Linked DNA regions of Gimesia benthica. The protein of the gene in region 2 binds, or shares a complex with, the protein of the main gene of each other region. Links are inferred from orthologs where the notes say so. Each region holds a gene or a part of one and is shown on either strand. Other genes may lie near its edges.

What was found.
Region 1: the proteins of tsaD (region 2) and tsaE are in contact, whole or in part, in a crystal structure (PDB 6N9A), measured with the Thermotoga maritima proteins. The link is inferred for Gimesia benthica from one-to-one orthologs. Residues at the interface, in WP_004082750.1 of Thermotoga maritima: Cys10, Asp11, Arg49, His50, Leu82, Gly84, Gly135, Gly136, Glu154, Thr155, Leu156, Asp157, Asp158, Ser159, Glu162, Asp165, Lys166, Arg169, Leu170, Tyr175, Lys213, Thr214, Leu217, Tyr218, Gln221, Arg222, Asn324; in WP_004082108.1 of Thermotoga maritima: Leu37, Gly38, Lys46, Lys57, Val59, Lys60, Ser61, Thr63, Phe64, Thr65, Leu66, Met67, Val69, Pro71, Tyr82, Arg83, Leu84, Asp86, Asp88, Phe89, Asp93, Ile128, Asp130, Glu131, Arg134.

The regions. Positions count from the first base shown.
Region 1 is NZ_CP043930.1:562,228-568,551, reverse strand. The notes cover bases 2,875-5,736. They hold tsaE (tRNA (adenosine(37)-N6)-threonylcarbamoyltransferase complex ATPase subunit type 1 TsaE), read right to left. Parts: upstream 4,615-5,736; coding sequence 4,135-4,614; downstream 2,875-4,134. Other genes in these bases: F1728_RS02350 (MFS transporter), read left to right, coding at 5,123-5,736; F1728_RS31170 (MFS transporter), read left to right, coding at 4,833-5,198; F1728_RS02360 (NAD-dependent epimerase/dehydratase family protein), read right to left, coding at 3,086-4,093; F1728_RS02365 (hypothetical protein), read right to left, coding at 2,875-2,988. Also shown: F1728_RS32825 (helix-hairpin-helix domain-containing protein), read right to left, coding at 1-111; F1728_RS32820 (DNA polymerase III subunit alpha), read right to left, coding at 156-2,423; more of F1728_RS02365, read right to left, coding at 2,707-2,874; more of F1728_RS02350, read left to right, coding at 5,737-6,028. UniProt on the Escherichia coli protein: Required for the formation of a threonylcarbamoyl group on adenosine at position 37 (t(6)A37) in tRNAs that read codons beginning with adenine.
Region 2 is NZ_CP043930.1:1,029,148-1,037,474, reverse strand. What follows is about bases 2,946-5,848. They hold tsaD (tRNA (adenosine(37)-N6)-threonylcarbamoyltransferase complex transferase subunit TsaD), read right to left. Parts: upstream 4,962-5,848; coding sequence 3,930-4,961; downstream 2,946-3,929. Other genes in these bases: F1728_RS04160 (S41 family peptidase), read right to left, coding at 5,068-5,848; F1728_RS04170 (tetratricopeptide repeat protein), read left to right, coding at 2,946-3,911. Also shown: F1728_RS32070 (VWA domain-containing protein), read left to right, coding at 1-2,475; more of F1728_RS04170, read left to right, coding at 2,724-2,945; more of F1728_RS04160, read right to left, coding at 5,849-6,507; F1728_RS04155 (PD-(D/E)XK nuclease family protein), read left to right, coding at 6,795-8,327.

The sequences.
Region 1 (6,324 bases), 470 kb from region 2 along the record:
GGACCGGTTGATGTCCGGTGGCAGAACTTCAATTTTCATTCTGCGGCAGTCATCGACATGCTCGTTGATTCGCTCATGGCTCTCCATCCCACAGGAAAGCAAGGCGGCCATGAATTCTTTGGGATAATGCGCTTTAAGGTACGCAGTTGCATAGGCTACCCCCCATAAGCTGTGGAGTGCGATTTATTGAAACCGTAACCGGCAAATTTTTCGATCATGTCGAAGAGTTCGATTGCCAGTTTTTCATCCATGTCCCGTTCTTTGGCACCTGCGATGTACTGGTCTTTGAACTCTGCGATGATTTTGAGCTTCTTCTTGCTGATCGCTTTAATACAACGATACGCGGCAGAAAGCTCAATCCCTCCGACGCGGTTCAGAATCCGCATCACCTGTTCCTGGTAAACCATCACGCCATAGGTTTCTTCCAGAATTTCATCCACGATCGGATGAACTTTAGGGATCGGAATCCGGTTGTGTTTCACATCGACGTACTGCATCACCATCCCCCCTTCCAGAGGACCCGGGCGATACAGGGCCGACGTAGCGATGATGTCCTGGAACTTGTCCGGCTTCATCTTGGTCAGCAGGTCACGCATTCCTCCACTTTCCAACTGGAAAATGCCCTTTGTTTCTCCGCGTTGCAGCAGGGCAAACGTTTCTTCATCGTCCAGAGGAAGCTGGTGCGGATTGATTTCAATCCCACAATGCTTCTTAACGTTCTGAACGGCTTTGTCCAGAATAGTGAGGTTTCGCAGACCGAGGAAGTCCATCTTGAGCAGCCCCACCGATTCCACGGTAGGACCATCCCACTGGGTGATAATGTCCGTTTTGCCGGTGATTGTCTGCAGGGGGACGACTTCAGAAAGTGGCAAGTCGGCGACCACCACTCCCGCAGCGTGGGTCCCTGCACTGCGGCAGAGACCTTCCAACTGCATAGCGAGATCAAGCAGCTGTTTTACTTCCATATCCTGGTCGTAGGCGGCTTGCAGATCGGGACTTTCCTTGATGGCATCTTTGATCTTGATCCCCAGTGAATCGGGAACCATCTTGGCAATTTCGTTGACGCGCGCGAGGGGGACGCCCAGCGCACGGCCGACATCACGGATGGCGGCTTTGGCCTTGAGTGTACCGAACGTTCCGATCTGGGCCACGCTGCGTTCGCCGTATTTCTTTTTGGTGTAGTCGATCACCAACTGACGGCGGTCACGACAGAAGTCGATATCGATATCGGGCGGTTCGGTACGGCTGGGGTCGAGAAATCGTTCGAACAGGAGATCGTACTTCAGGGGGCAGACCTGCGACATTCCCAGAAGGAAAGCTACAATGGCTCCACAAGCCGAACCACGGGCCGTACAGGGGATCTTCTCACTTTCAGCAAAGACGACAAAGTCCCACACGATCAGGAAGTAACTGGAGTAACCCATCTGCTCGATGACGCCCAGTTCCTTGTTAAGACGATCCCAGTGCGCCTGGCTCAATTCATCACCGTACTTGAGGGGCAGGCGTTCTTCACAGAGTTTGCGCAGATACTGAGTGTCTGTCATGCCATCCGGTGGCTGGAATACCGGGTAGAATTTTTTGTCCGACATCTGAATGTCGACCCGCTCGGCAACCTCCTGTGTGCGGGCAACCGCATCCTCAAAGCCGGGGAACGCGTTATACATTTCTTCCTGAGTACGGACGAAGAACTGGTCTCCTGTCATTTTCATCCGTTTTTCATCACTTACGACCGCACGCGTACTTACGCAGAGCAGTACGTCCTGGGCAACAGCATCTTCCTGTTCGACATAATGCGCATCGTTGGTGGCAACCAGTGGCAGGCCCATTTTGTTGGCCAGTTCGACTGTGCCTTCCATACACTGCCGCTGAATCTCCAGACCGGCATTCTGGATCTCCATATACACGCGATCGCCGAATACTTTTTCATACCAGGCGCATAGCTTTTCAGCCTCTTCCCAGTCTTCTCCCAGAATATGGTGCGACAGTTCGCCTGCGGCACAGCCTGTCAGCAGGATCAGTCCGTCGCTGTGGGCTTCCAGGATCTCCTTGTCGATTCGCGGCTTATAATAAAAGCCTTCAAGGTAAGACATGGATGAGAGTTTGATCAGGTTTTCGAACCCCTGACGATTCTGGGCCAGCAAGGTCAGGTGAAAACTGGCCTCTTTCATCCGCGAAGCCCCCTTTTCGAAACGGCTGCGGGGGGCAATATACGCTTCCAGACCCAGGATCGGATTGACTTCCTGACTCCGGCAATGGCTATAAAAGTCCATCGCTCCGTACAGGTTGCCGTGGTCGGTGATTGCCAGCGAGTTCATGCCTGCTTCTTTGATCTTGCTGACCATTTCCGGAATGCGGCTGGCGCCATCCAGCATGCTGAAATGAGTGTGACAATGCAGGTGAGCAAAAGGACGTGTGTCGCTCATGAGTTTCCGTGCTCCCATATGATGGCTGCCGTCCAGGCAGTTATTGGCTTGCGCAGTGAGAGATATCTAAGGCAGGACACTGGGGAGAATTCCACGACAGTGCTCCAGTTAATGAGTGTATTTGGAATATTGGGTTTGTCAATCTACCTTACGCTACTGAGGTTTGGGTTTTTGATATGGACGAGCTTTGATGTTAAAAGCCTGGGAATTCAGGGCGTCTCTTTTCAGGCGACCAGATCCTGAAAGCTGCTGCAAGCTTGACTGACCTGAATCGTCAGGTGGCTTAGATCCAGAGATTGATGTACCAGTTTACGCCATCTGCGAGGGGCGGACAGAGGTCACAGGCCAGTAAGAGTGGCATATAGAATGCGGCGAAGAATGGGGAGCTCATTGAGTGGTACGAAGCAAACCATTGCCAGAACAATGGACCGATGGAAAGGATGTATATCGTCAGGAAAATAGCCAGTTGAATCAGATAGCTGATGATATACCGCCGCCGACTCCGCTGGGGGAGATTTGTTTCTGTCTCTGGCAGATCGGGTGCAGACGTCAGTTCACTTTCCATGTGGCTATTCTAAGCTTGAAGAGAGAGTCGGGTCAAATACCCATTCTCTGGAGATCTATAAAAACAGGTATTTTCACAGGGAATTCACAAGTAAGAGTTACCCTGGCAATTTCTGATGTTCTCGAAACCAGTCAATAGTCTCTGACATGGCTTCTTGATAGGTCGTCTGTGGTGCATAGCCCAGCTCATGCTGCGCTTTGAGCGTGCTATAGTCCAGATTCAATCCCAGAAACTTGATACGTGCCTGAGAGAGGATGGGGGCCTGTTTCTTTCCCAGCAGACGCCAGAGTCGCTCAAGCAGTTTCGCGAGGTGCCGGGCTACCGACAGTGGGACTACTTTTTCTGGTGACTTGTATCCGGCCTGTTCTGCGATCGTTGAGATGAACTCCCGTTTGCTGACCAGGGTAACGTCGGTGATATTGTATATCTGACCGACGGCCTGTTCCTGATTCAATGCGAGAAAGATAGCATCCACCAGGTGTTTCACATAGGTGTTATTCATCAGTTTCTCAGGAGAGCCGAGATATGCAAACTGACCAGACTGGAGTCGCTCCAGAATTCGGGGCAGAACGGTCCGGTCGCGGGGGCCATAAATGAATCCGGGACGCAAAATGGTATATGGAATCGACTGTTGCTGGAGCAGTTGCTCTGCTTCGATTTTGCTCAAAGTGTAACCATCAATGCCGGATGCATGAGGGGGCTCGGTTTCATCAGTGCCATGATGATCACGGGCTGCATAAACGCCCAGGGAGCTGATATGGATAAATCGCTGTAGCTTACATTGTTCCTGGAGAGCTGCGATCAGGTTCATTAAACCGGTAACGTTGGTCTGACGGTATTCTTCGACCTTACCCCAGTCTCCCACTTTGGCGGCGGTATGTACGACCTGGGTAACGCCCGAGAGCTTGCCTTGAAGAGTTTCGGGACGGGTCAGGTCGCCTTCAATCAGTTCTGCCCCCTGCTCTTGCAGGAATGACGCCTGCTCTACAGAGCGGACCAGAGCGGTGACTGGTTGACCGAGTTCTAGCGCCCGCTGGATCACCTGGCTGCCTACCAGTCCGGTCGCACCTGTAACAAGCAGTTTCTCCTCAGCTGGATTTATCATGTCTGGCCTCCCTGCCGATGCGGCATTATGGTGTTATGGTTTCAGCCTATGGTTTTGAGAGCGGCGATGATTTTGGCTGAACGAGGACCCAGTCCGCTGAATTCGAAGCGACGAGCGGTTTCTGAGGCGTGTGTGATCGTGATCTGCAAGACATCACGGGGCAGCACTTCTGAAACTTTTTCCGCCCATTCAATCAGGCATACTCCCTCTGCATACAATAATTCGTCTGCTCCCAGTTCCAGGAATTCGTCTGTATCTTTGAGACGATAGGTGTCGAAGTGGTAGAGCGGAAGTTGACCTTCGTACTCTTGCACCAGTACAAAGGTGGGGCTGTTTACTTCAGAAGGATCGACTCCCAGTGCCGCGGAAATCGCCTGGACGAGTCGAGTTTTACCGGCACCCAAATTCCCATTCAGGGCAATGACCGTGCCTGGAACCAGTTGAGCGGCCAACAGTGCCCCTAGACGCCGGGTATCTGCTTCACTGGTTGAGTCAAAGGACCATTCTGCCGCTGTTTCCAAGTATCCATCTTTCCTGAATCGAAGGTTGAGTCACTGAACTTCTGCTGGTATAGCCTGTTTTTCTTAAAATCACAATGCATCATCCCTGTATATCACGTGCCGAAAACATATCAAAACTCAGACTGCTCCAGGGCAGCCGATTTCCAATTCACGGGGCACATCAGTAGAATATCAGCTGTCCTCCTGTTTGATCCCCTGCCTCGAAATTCTGTTTCAAAATGCCCTACGCTTATCGCTGTCTGATCTGTCTCACGCTCACGCACATCATCGTTGATGCCTCAGCCATTGTGGTCGGTCCCCTTTGGGGGGAACTGGAACGGGTACACTCGCTTTCGGAAAACGCATTGTTTCTGGTTTTGACGATTCATGCACTGGCTTCATCGCTGGCGCAACCCGTTTTCGGCTATATTCGCGATCGATATCCAATTCCCTCAATTTTATGGATTGGTCCTGTGTTGGGGGCGATCATGATGCCTCTGGTCGGACCTGCTCCCAATGTGGCGGTATTGTGTGTGGCATTGTTACTGGGGGCGTGGGCATCGGTTCCTTTCATCCCGAGGCCGCTGTGGTCGCGGGAGCTCTGATCCCCGAACGCAGGACACGGAGTTTGTCGCTATTCATGTTTGGTGGCGCAATGGGACTGGCGCTGGGACCGATTGCCTGTGGTGCCATTGTTACAACCTGGGGCTTGAAAAGTGTCTGGATCCTGGCTCCTTTGTATGCCGGTTTGATCCTGATTCTACACTACGTTGGAAAACCACCAGCAAAACTGTTCGAACGCGATAAAACTCAGAAACCTCAATCGCTCTATCATATGCTGGAAGGAAAAATCCCTCTGGCACTGTTCCTGTTTATGGTCTGTTCATTGAGGCTGGTTCCAAACATGGCGATGGACAAACTGATTTCTTTCATTCTTAAAGATCAGAATGTTTCTGCTTTTCAAATTGGGTTAGTGCAATCCGTTTTTCTGTTTTCTGCCAGTGTCGGCATGTTACTGATGGCGTTCCGGTTCAAATCCGGTCACGAAAAAGCGTTTATGATTGCCTGTCCGCTGCTGGGAATTCCGCTGATGCTGGTGTTGGGCTGGGAAGGCTGTCCCACGTGGTTGATGACGCTCCTGCTGGTTCCCAGCGGGCTGGTGTTGTGGGGGACGAGTCCAGCGATGGTTTCTTATTCTCATCAACTGTTTCCCAAAGGTGGTGGTGTTGCTTCAGCAATTACCATGGGCATGGCCTGGGGAGGTGGCGGAATGATTCAGGCAAAAATTACGAGTCATTTCGTTTCGTTGGGAGCTCCCCATCTGGCCTTTTATGCGATTATTCCCTGCCTGTTGCTGGCAGCCATTGGTGCGTCCGCCCTGCCGGCGTTGTCGACCGAGTCAAATCAACAGAATGAAGCTTTAGAGACGGCTTAAGCCTGCCAGTCTGTCGCAGGGAAAACCCCAGTTTCAAAAGAATTCTCTGAAAAAAGCCGATTTGTGATGCAAATTCAGGTGTGCGAAACACCCAAGGCACAAGATATGGTGTCTGATCTGCAACTTGAAAAAATAATCGCTCAAAATGATCGATTCGCTGGACAGCCTTCAGACGGGGTACTAAGATCCCCCCACTTGAATGATTCGAACTGACTCACAGACGACATTCAAACGGACTGATTCACATCAGTCCGACACGGACCGAAGGAACGGACCGCTAGAAGAGAATGGATTCT
Region 2 (8,327 bases):
CTGGATGTACTGAAAGCCTTTCTGACCGAGCTCCCCAACGACGCGACTGTCGCCATTTATGCAGCGGACGTGCAATGTACTCCTTTCGTGAGCGAATTTGTGCGTCCTCAGAGCCGTGAAGCGAAACTGGCCGTTGAATCATTGGCCACCCGGGCTCCACTGGGGGCAACCAACCTCGGTCAGGCCCTCAAAACCGCTTTCCAGGGGCTGCAGAATGCACAGCCTCGCTCCATCGTCTACATTGGCGATGGCATGAGTTCTGCCCGTCTGATTTCTCTCCCGGAAATGGCACAACTCACCCAACAATTTGCAAGCAATCACATTCCCGTACATAGCTACGGCGTGGGTCCTCGCAAGGACCTGCAGATGCTGGATACACTGGCCGTTTACACCGGCGGTATTGTCCTGACCGACCTGGCCGAAGGAAAACAGGATCTGCCAACCATCGTCGGCAAAGAACTGGCCCAGGCCGTACAGGCTCCAGTATTCTATCCGGAATCAATTCGAGTCTCTGACAAACAACTGCACCTCAACACAACGCGTGCTCTGCCTGTCCGCTCAGATCGTGAGACCATCTACCTGGCTCGCGGCGAGATGAACGGCAAGCTGACTGTTGAATTGAGCAATCGTCAGCTCGAAGGTATCTGGAAATTCAACGTACCCGCATCACAGGCCGTCAACAGTTTCCTCGCAGTTCCCTGGGTGAATTATCAGTCAGGTCAGGAACTGGGAGTTGCTTACGCTGGCCAGCGGATGATGAATCTGGCCCGTACCTCACATGAAGAACACATGGCTCAACTGGAATTCGCCGGGACTCAGGCGATCCGTAGCGGAAACATGGAACAGGCTGCTCGTCTTGGTAACATGCTGCAGCAGTTTGATCCCGGCAACTCCCGTGCTGACTCCCTGTTGAAGCTCTCTCAGAAATTCCAGAACGATCAACTGGCCCAGGCTGATACAAAACAGCCTGCCGGTAACGCTCCTGCACCAGCGACTCAGAAAGCGGATCCTCAGCCGCCAATCGATGACGCCATCAGCAAAGTAGAGCAGCTTCGTCAGATCAAGGGAGCCCAGATGAAAATCGAGGTTTCCAATGCCATCGAAGAGGCACGTCAGATCTCCACCGATAATCCGGATGGTGCTCTGGGAGTTCTGAAACGATCACTGAATTTCCTGAAATCAACCTCTGATATTGATATCGATCTTCGTCAGCAGCTGGAACGTCGCCTGAATAACATGATGGTCGATGTCCGCAGCCAGATGGAAGTCGCTGAAACACGCAGAATTCGCCAGCAGCAGCAGATTGCTCAGCTGGAACAGCAGAAACGTCTGGTCGACCAGGTTCTGCTGGAAGATGAAAAACTGGAGCAGCTGATCGACCGCGTGCGTTCGCTGATTCAGGACGGTAAGCATGGTAACAGTGACGCCTACGAAGAGGCAGAAGCTGTCTCCCGTGTTGCTGTGAATATGGAACCGGGTAACGGTCCTGCAACAGCAGCCCTGTTTACATCAGAAGCTGCAGGACAGCTGGATAAAGTCTTCCGCATGCGTTCGCTGCGAGCTGACCGCTTTCTGGAAACGTTGTACCAGGTTGAGCTTTCACACGTTCCGTTCCCGGATGAACCTCCGATTCGCTGGCCATCCGCTCCGGTCTGGACCAGCCTGACAGAGCGTCGTAAGAAATGGGCCGCAGTTGACCTGCATCAGAACAGCCCTGCTGAACAGCGTATCTTTGAAGAACTGCAAAAAGAAACGGAAGCCAACTTCCCCGACATCCCACTGTCTGAAGTAATGACTTACTTCTCGGAACTGCACAACATCACGATCCTGATTAACTCGAATGACCTGGGTGAAGATGGTTTGACAGTTGATGAGCCGGTCAACGTTTCGCTGAGTGGTATCAAACTGAAGAGTGCCTTGAACATTATTCTCAAGCCCATCGGTCTGACTTATGTCATCGAAGACGAAGTGATGAAAATCACTACGAGTGCCAAGGCTGAGGAAATCTACAGCACCCGGGTTTATCCGGTCGCTGACCTGGTAATCTCAGTCTCGACACAGCAATCATCAGTCGGTAGCAGCCAGGGTGGCTTTGGTGGCCAGCAGGGCGGCCTCGGTGGTGGTCAAGGTGGACTTGGTGGTGGTGGTGGCTTTGGTGGTGGCGGCCAAGGTGGCTTCGGCGGCGGTGGCGGTGGTGGTCAGGGCTTCTTCAATGTTGCTCCTGAGATGCTGATGATGAACAGCGCTCCTCCACAGAAAGCCAAAGCGAAAGCTGCTCCCCAGGGAAAAGCTGCAGCTCAGAAACCAGAAATTAAACCAATTCAGGATGGAGAAATGAAAGCCATTCTGGATGGGATTCTGGGAGAAACTGAAACCAATTCCAAGCCGGCACAGTTCCAGGTTCAGGACAAGCCTTTTCAGTTCAATAACAGCACCATCGAACAACTCAAAAAAAAACCAGTAACGGTGCAGTAACAGGGAAATCGGGCTCGCCTGATTCTCCCCGTCAATCCAAGTTAACAAAACGGAGTCCTTCTTCAGGGAAGGGCTCCGTTTTTACTGGTACTGAATCAACTTCGCGCAAGGAGTTTAAGTCACCGCTCACGGGGGATATTAAGAACCCCGCGCAGTTCTGGAACGATTATTTTTCCAAGCGAAAACCGAAGCCGGAACTGGTCAATGACCTGATCTTCAACCTGCATCAGTCAGGTAAACACGAGCATGTGATCGCAGCCATCAATGCCGCATTGATTCATAATCAGTCACAACCCTGGATGTACGATGTCCTCGCACTGACGATGGAAATTGTCGGGCGACCGCAACCTGAGATCGAACGGGTTCTGCTTTCCCGTATCGATTTTTCTGCCGCTGACGTCCCCAGCATGGTCTATTCGGCCGCCTATCTGACTCGCTTTAAAGCGGACCAGCAGGCACTCAAGCTGTACCAGCAGGCCGCAAATTTACAGCCAGACCGCCCCGAGCCTTACATCATGGGATTACGTCTGGCTGAGAAGCTCAAGGATCCGGAAGGCATTCTCTGGGCAGCCTCAGGAATTCTGACACATGTCTGGATTAAGGATTATGACCAGTGGCATGAAAAAGCCTTGAACGCTCTGGCTAATCTGGAGCAGTCGTTAAAGCAGGCCGGTCGCAAGGCAGAGGCAGAACGGGTGCAGGTGGCCCGCAGAAAGGCTCTGGAGAGAGACCTCAAGCTGGAACTTACCTGGAATGGCGATGGTGATCTGGACCTGATTGTGGAAGAGCCTCGGGGCACTGTCTGCTCGTTTGAGTCACCATTGACGGCAGGGGGAGGCGTGCTCCTGAATGATGGCTATGGACCCAAGCAGGAGAATTGCCACGAAGACTATCTATGTGCACATGGCTTTCCAGGAACCTATGTAGTGCGCGTGCGTTATGTCTCCGGCGATATTGTCGGTCAGCGGGCCAAGCTGAAGATAACCCGCTACCAGGGCTCGGACCACCCTGTTGTGCAAACGATGATTGTTCCCCTGACCCGCGAAGATCGAATCATTCGCATCGACCTGGAGAAGGGGCGTCGTAATCGGAAATCAGAAGTGCCTCAGAATTCACAGAAAAACAGCAGCCTGCAGCCTGCCTCCGGGCGGTTTATTTCCTCTCGACCAGCCATCAATGGAAGCCGGGAATCCTTGCAGAGCTTTCGAGTATCTCGCCAGGCAGGCATCTCGACGGGACGACAGGTCCCTCTGGTAACGGGAGTGCAGAATGTGGGCGGAGTTGCCTATCAGCCTGTGATTCGTGTCGTACCTGAAGGTATCAGCTTGACGGGAGCTGCCGTCGTCTCACCAGACAGACGCTACGTCAGGATTTCCGTTTCGCCACAGTTCACGAATGTTACCGATATTTTCACTTTCAGTTTTCTGCAGCCCTGAATGTGTTATCGGAACGATTTAACGAACCAGCCCTGGAGTGACATCCAGGTCAAGATCTGCAATGCGTCCCTGATCGAGGTGATGCCAGGCGATCGCAGCCATGGCAGCATTGTCGGTGCATAAATCGGGAGGAGCCACGCTGAGGTGGATTCCTGCCTGCTCTGTCATTTCAGCCAGCCTCTCACGCAGGAGGCGATTAGCAGCCACGCCCCCTCCTACACAGAGTGTAGAATAGTTGTAGCGTTCGATTGCCTGCCGACATTTACCGACCAGCACATCAACCACGGTTTCCTGAAAGCTGGCAGCCAGATCGGCAATCCGTTGATCATCCAGTGGTGGTGGCTGCTGTTTCGCTCCTGGATTTCCCTGTGCCGCATACAGCACCGCCGTTTTTAAACCGCTGAAGCTGAAACGCAGTTCCGGGTCTTTGAGAAACGTGCGGGGGAATTTGAACGCGCGCGGATCACCGTGTGTGGCTGCGTTCTGAATAGACGGACCGCCCGGGTAAGAAAGCCCCAGGATTTTTGCTACTTTATCGAACGCCTCACCAGCGGCATCGTCGATGGTGGCACCAATCAGATCAAATTCGAATGTTTCCGAGCAGTGATACAGATTGGTGTGTCCACCGCTGACTACCAGGCCGATCGCTGGGAACAGCGGGCGGTCTTCCTGCATCTGGCAGGCAAAGAGATGCCCTTCAATATGATTCACGGCAATCAGGGGTAAATCGAGTGTCATAGCCAGTGTTTTGGCCGCGGTCAGGCCAATCAGCAGAGAGCCGACGAGCCCCGGTTCGGTCGCGACGGCAATTGCGGTTAACTGCTGCAACTCGATTCCAGCCTGCTTCAGGGCATCATCGATCACAGGAAGAATTCGTTCCAGATGCGCTCGAGAGGCGATTTCCGGCACCACGCCCCCAAACTTTTCATGAAGATCGGTTTGAGAGGAAACGACATTGGAGAGAATCCGCATGTCGCGGGTAATGACAGCAGCTGCAGTCTCATCGCATGAAGATTCGATTGCCAGAAGATATTCGTCGGTGGGGCTCATGGAAGCTCGGATAATGAAAAAAGAAAGCGACTGTTGGAGATAACGGGCTCCGCGAGTCGCTTTCCGCTGTGTCAGTGTAACTCTGTCAGAATACTGTCAGAGGAGATCAGGTGGTCCGGATGACCAGCGTATTTCCTGCCGGCCCGGGAGCGGCAGCTGCTTTTTTGGCCGGCTTCTCTTCTTTGGCTTCCGGTTTCTTTTCAGCCTTTTTGTCGGCGTCCTTGTCAGCTGGTTTATTTTTACCGCTCAGCTGCTCCTTGATGTAGTCCAGCGCCAGGTCCAGCTGCTTGTCTTTGAATTCGGTATCCAGTTTAGCAGTGTGATCCAGAATATCCCGTTTGCGGCGGTATTCACCCAGCGCTTCCAGCTCATCATCGGTCAGTCGCAGGCGATAACCTTCGTCCGGAGTCACTCCCCAGACATCGGTATCTTTGGCTCCTGGAAAACGGTGAATGTTCTTCCCACTGGGACGATGGTAGCTGGCGGTAGTCAATTTCAGAGCACTGTCGCCCTCTTCAAGTTCGATGACGTTCTGAACGCTGCCTTTACCCCAGGTACGCTCACCAATGATCACAGCACGTTTGTGGTCCTGCAAACAGGCCGAAACGATTTCACTGGCTGAGGCAGAATAGCGATTCACCAGAATCGCCATTGGAAAGTCTTTGAAAGTTCCCTTAGAGGTGGCTTCCCATTTCCGGTTCCGGCTGTTGCGGCCTTCCGTACTGACAATTTTACCGGACTCGATGAACATGTCCGAGATTTCAGTCGCCTGCGAAAGCAGACCGCCCGGATTGAAACGCAGATCTAGGATTAGGCCTTTCATACCCTGCTTGCGCAGATCTTCGATGGCAGACCGCAGTTCTTCTGCACTATGACGGCTGAAGTGAGTGAGTCTGATGTAACCAATTTTGGCTTTCTTGTCATACATATAATCCCAGGCGTCATCGTCTTTGTAGGTATCCCCCAGGACAGTAGCGACATGAATGATTTCCCGTTCCACTGTCACGGGAATTACTTTGTCGGTGCCTCTATGAATTACGGACATCTTTACCTTTTCCCCTTCGCGACCTTTGAGAATTTTGATCGCCTGGGAGAGTGTGAAACCCTTGGTGGACTTACCTTCAATCGAATCGATGATGTCGCCGGCCCGAATCCCGGCTTTGTAAGCGGGGGTGCCAGGCAGCGGAGTCATCACGGTCAGTCGGTTGTTCTGATCGTCAATGTGCACCTGGATGCCGATCCCGCCGAACTCCTGCTCGACCACCTGATTGAAGCGGGAGAGATCATCGGGGCTGATGTAGCTGGAGTATTGATCCAGTTCCTGAACCATACCTCGAATGGCCGCTTCGAGGAGCACCCTGCGGTCAATGTCTTTCACATAATTACGTTCAATCTGCTCGTAAGTGTCTGCAAACAGCTTCATCATCTGGTAGTAATCTTCGTCCTTTTCCTTCTCTTTTTCATCTGCGTAAGAGAGGGACTGGAAAGGGGACGAGACCATCAGAGCAAGTAAGAGGCACAAACTGATCAAGCGGAATTTTGGCATGGACGATTCCTTATGAGAATTACAGAACACAACTCAAACCGGGCAGAAATAAAGATTTCAGGAATGGGGAATGTGTTTTGTCGGGTGTCGTAACGCGGCGGATCTTTATTTGCTTCTCTATTAGTGTAGGCGATCTGGAAACCAGTGGCAAGATTTGCTCTGGATACATTGCCCCGAAAACCTTATTCCACGGGAAAACCGACTGAAATTGAATTCTGGAGTTCAGCAGGATACATTGCAGGGGAAATCTCTGTGAAATGAAAGCTTGATTCCACCAGGCAACTCCGATGCAACCCGAAGTACAAATCCTGACAGGAACCGCTGGTTCCGGCAAAACAGACCATTTGCTGGATGAGTACCGGCGTGCACTGCAGGCAGGGCTGGAACGTCAGCGTCCCGGGGCCACGCTCTGGCTTTCCCCCACAATACGTTCCCGTCGGCAGGTTCTTGACCGTCTGCCGGGACCACAACTCCCCATCTGTTTTGCTCCGAATGTTTATACGTTTGAGGCTTTTGCCGAGACCATACTGAAGTCGCTGGACGAACCGGTACAGACGCTGCCCGAGATTTCCAAACGGTATCTGTTGCGGAGCATCGTGGATGACCTGATCGCCGCTGGGCAGATTCATTATTTCAGTTCGATTGCGGGTTCATCCGGATTTCTGGATCTGATTTCGAGTTTTATTTCAGAACTGAAGCGGGAGGAAATCTGGCCGGAGGAATTCTCGACTGCCTGTGACCGCATCGGTTTCGATTCCGAGCAGAAAGACCGGGAACTCGCCCAGATTTACAACCGATACCAGATCGCGTTACACGAAATGCGGCGTTACGATTCGGAAGGGCGTTTCTGGTCCGCGCGCACCGCGTTGCAGGACGGAATGTGGGGCCCGTTTGGCGAATTCGATCTGATTGTCCTGGACGGCTTTGCCGATTTCACGCACACGCAGTATGAAATTCTGGAGGTGCTGGCGACACGCACGGAAAAGCTCTGTATTTCGCTTCCGCTCGAACAGGAATCGCGGCGAGGCGACCTGTTCGCCAAATCGGTGACCGCCCGTCGGATTCTGGAAGAACGTTTGCCGGGCCGGATCAGTGTCGTCTCTTTTGACCAGCCCGAAGCAGGAAACGCCCGGAATCAGATCAGTCAGCAACTGTTTGCAAATCCGCGAGAGATCGTTCCCTTTCAGGAATCGGGGCAACTCAAAGTGCTCGCGGTCGCCGGTCAGCGAAATGAACTGGAGGTGCTGGCCGGGGAAATCAAAGGGTTATTGAGAAAGGGAGTGTTACCAGAGGAGATCACGCTCGCGTTCCGCTCCACAGTGGAATATGGTGACCTGATCGACGAAACCCTGAAAGCGGCAGGAATCCCCTATTTTGTGGGACAAGAGCAGGCGTTCTCCCGTTTTCCCATCGTGCGGACGATCTTTGCCTTCCTGCAACTCGAAATTGAAAACTGGTCGTTTGACAGCCTGATGTCAGTCCTGGATTCGAGTTACTTTGCTCCTCAATGGCCCGAGTATCAGGAGGGAGCCGCGGTTCGTGCGTTGTCCCGCGTGCTGAGGCAGCTCAAAATTGACTCTGGTAAAGTGGATTTGATCCATGCTCTGGAAAACGAAAGTCGCAAAGCGGCGGAGCTCAGTGCCCGTTTTCCTGACCGTCCCGAGCGAAAGGCTGCCGCCCGCGAATTGAATACCGCTTTGAAGCTGGCGCAACGACTTCACCGGGAAACCCAGCGGCTGGAAGGTCGGGAACTGTTTGTCACCTGGATTGAAATTCTGATTTCCATCGCTAATGAATTTGGTCTGCCAGCAACCTGGGCC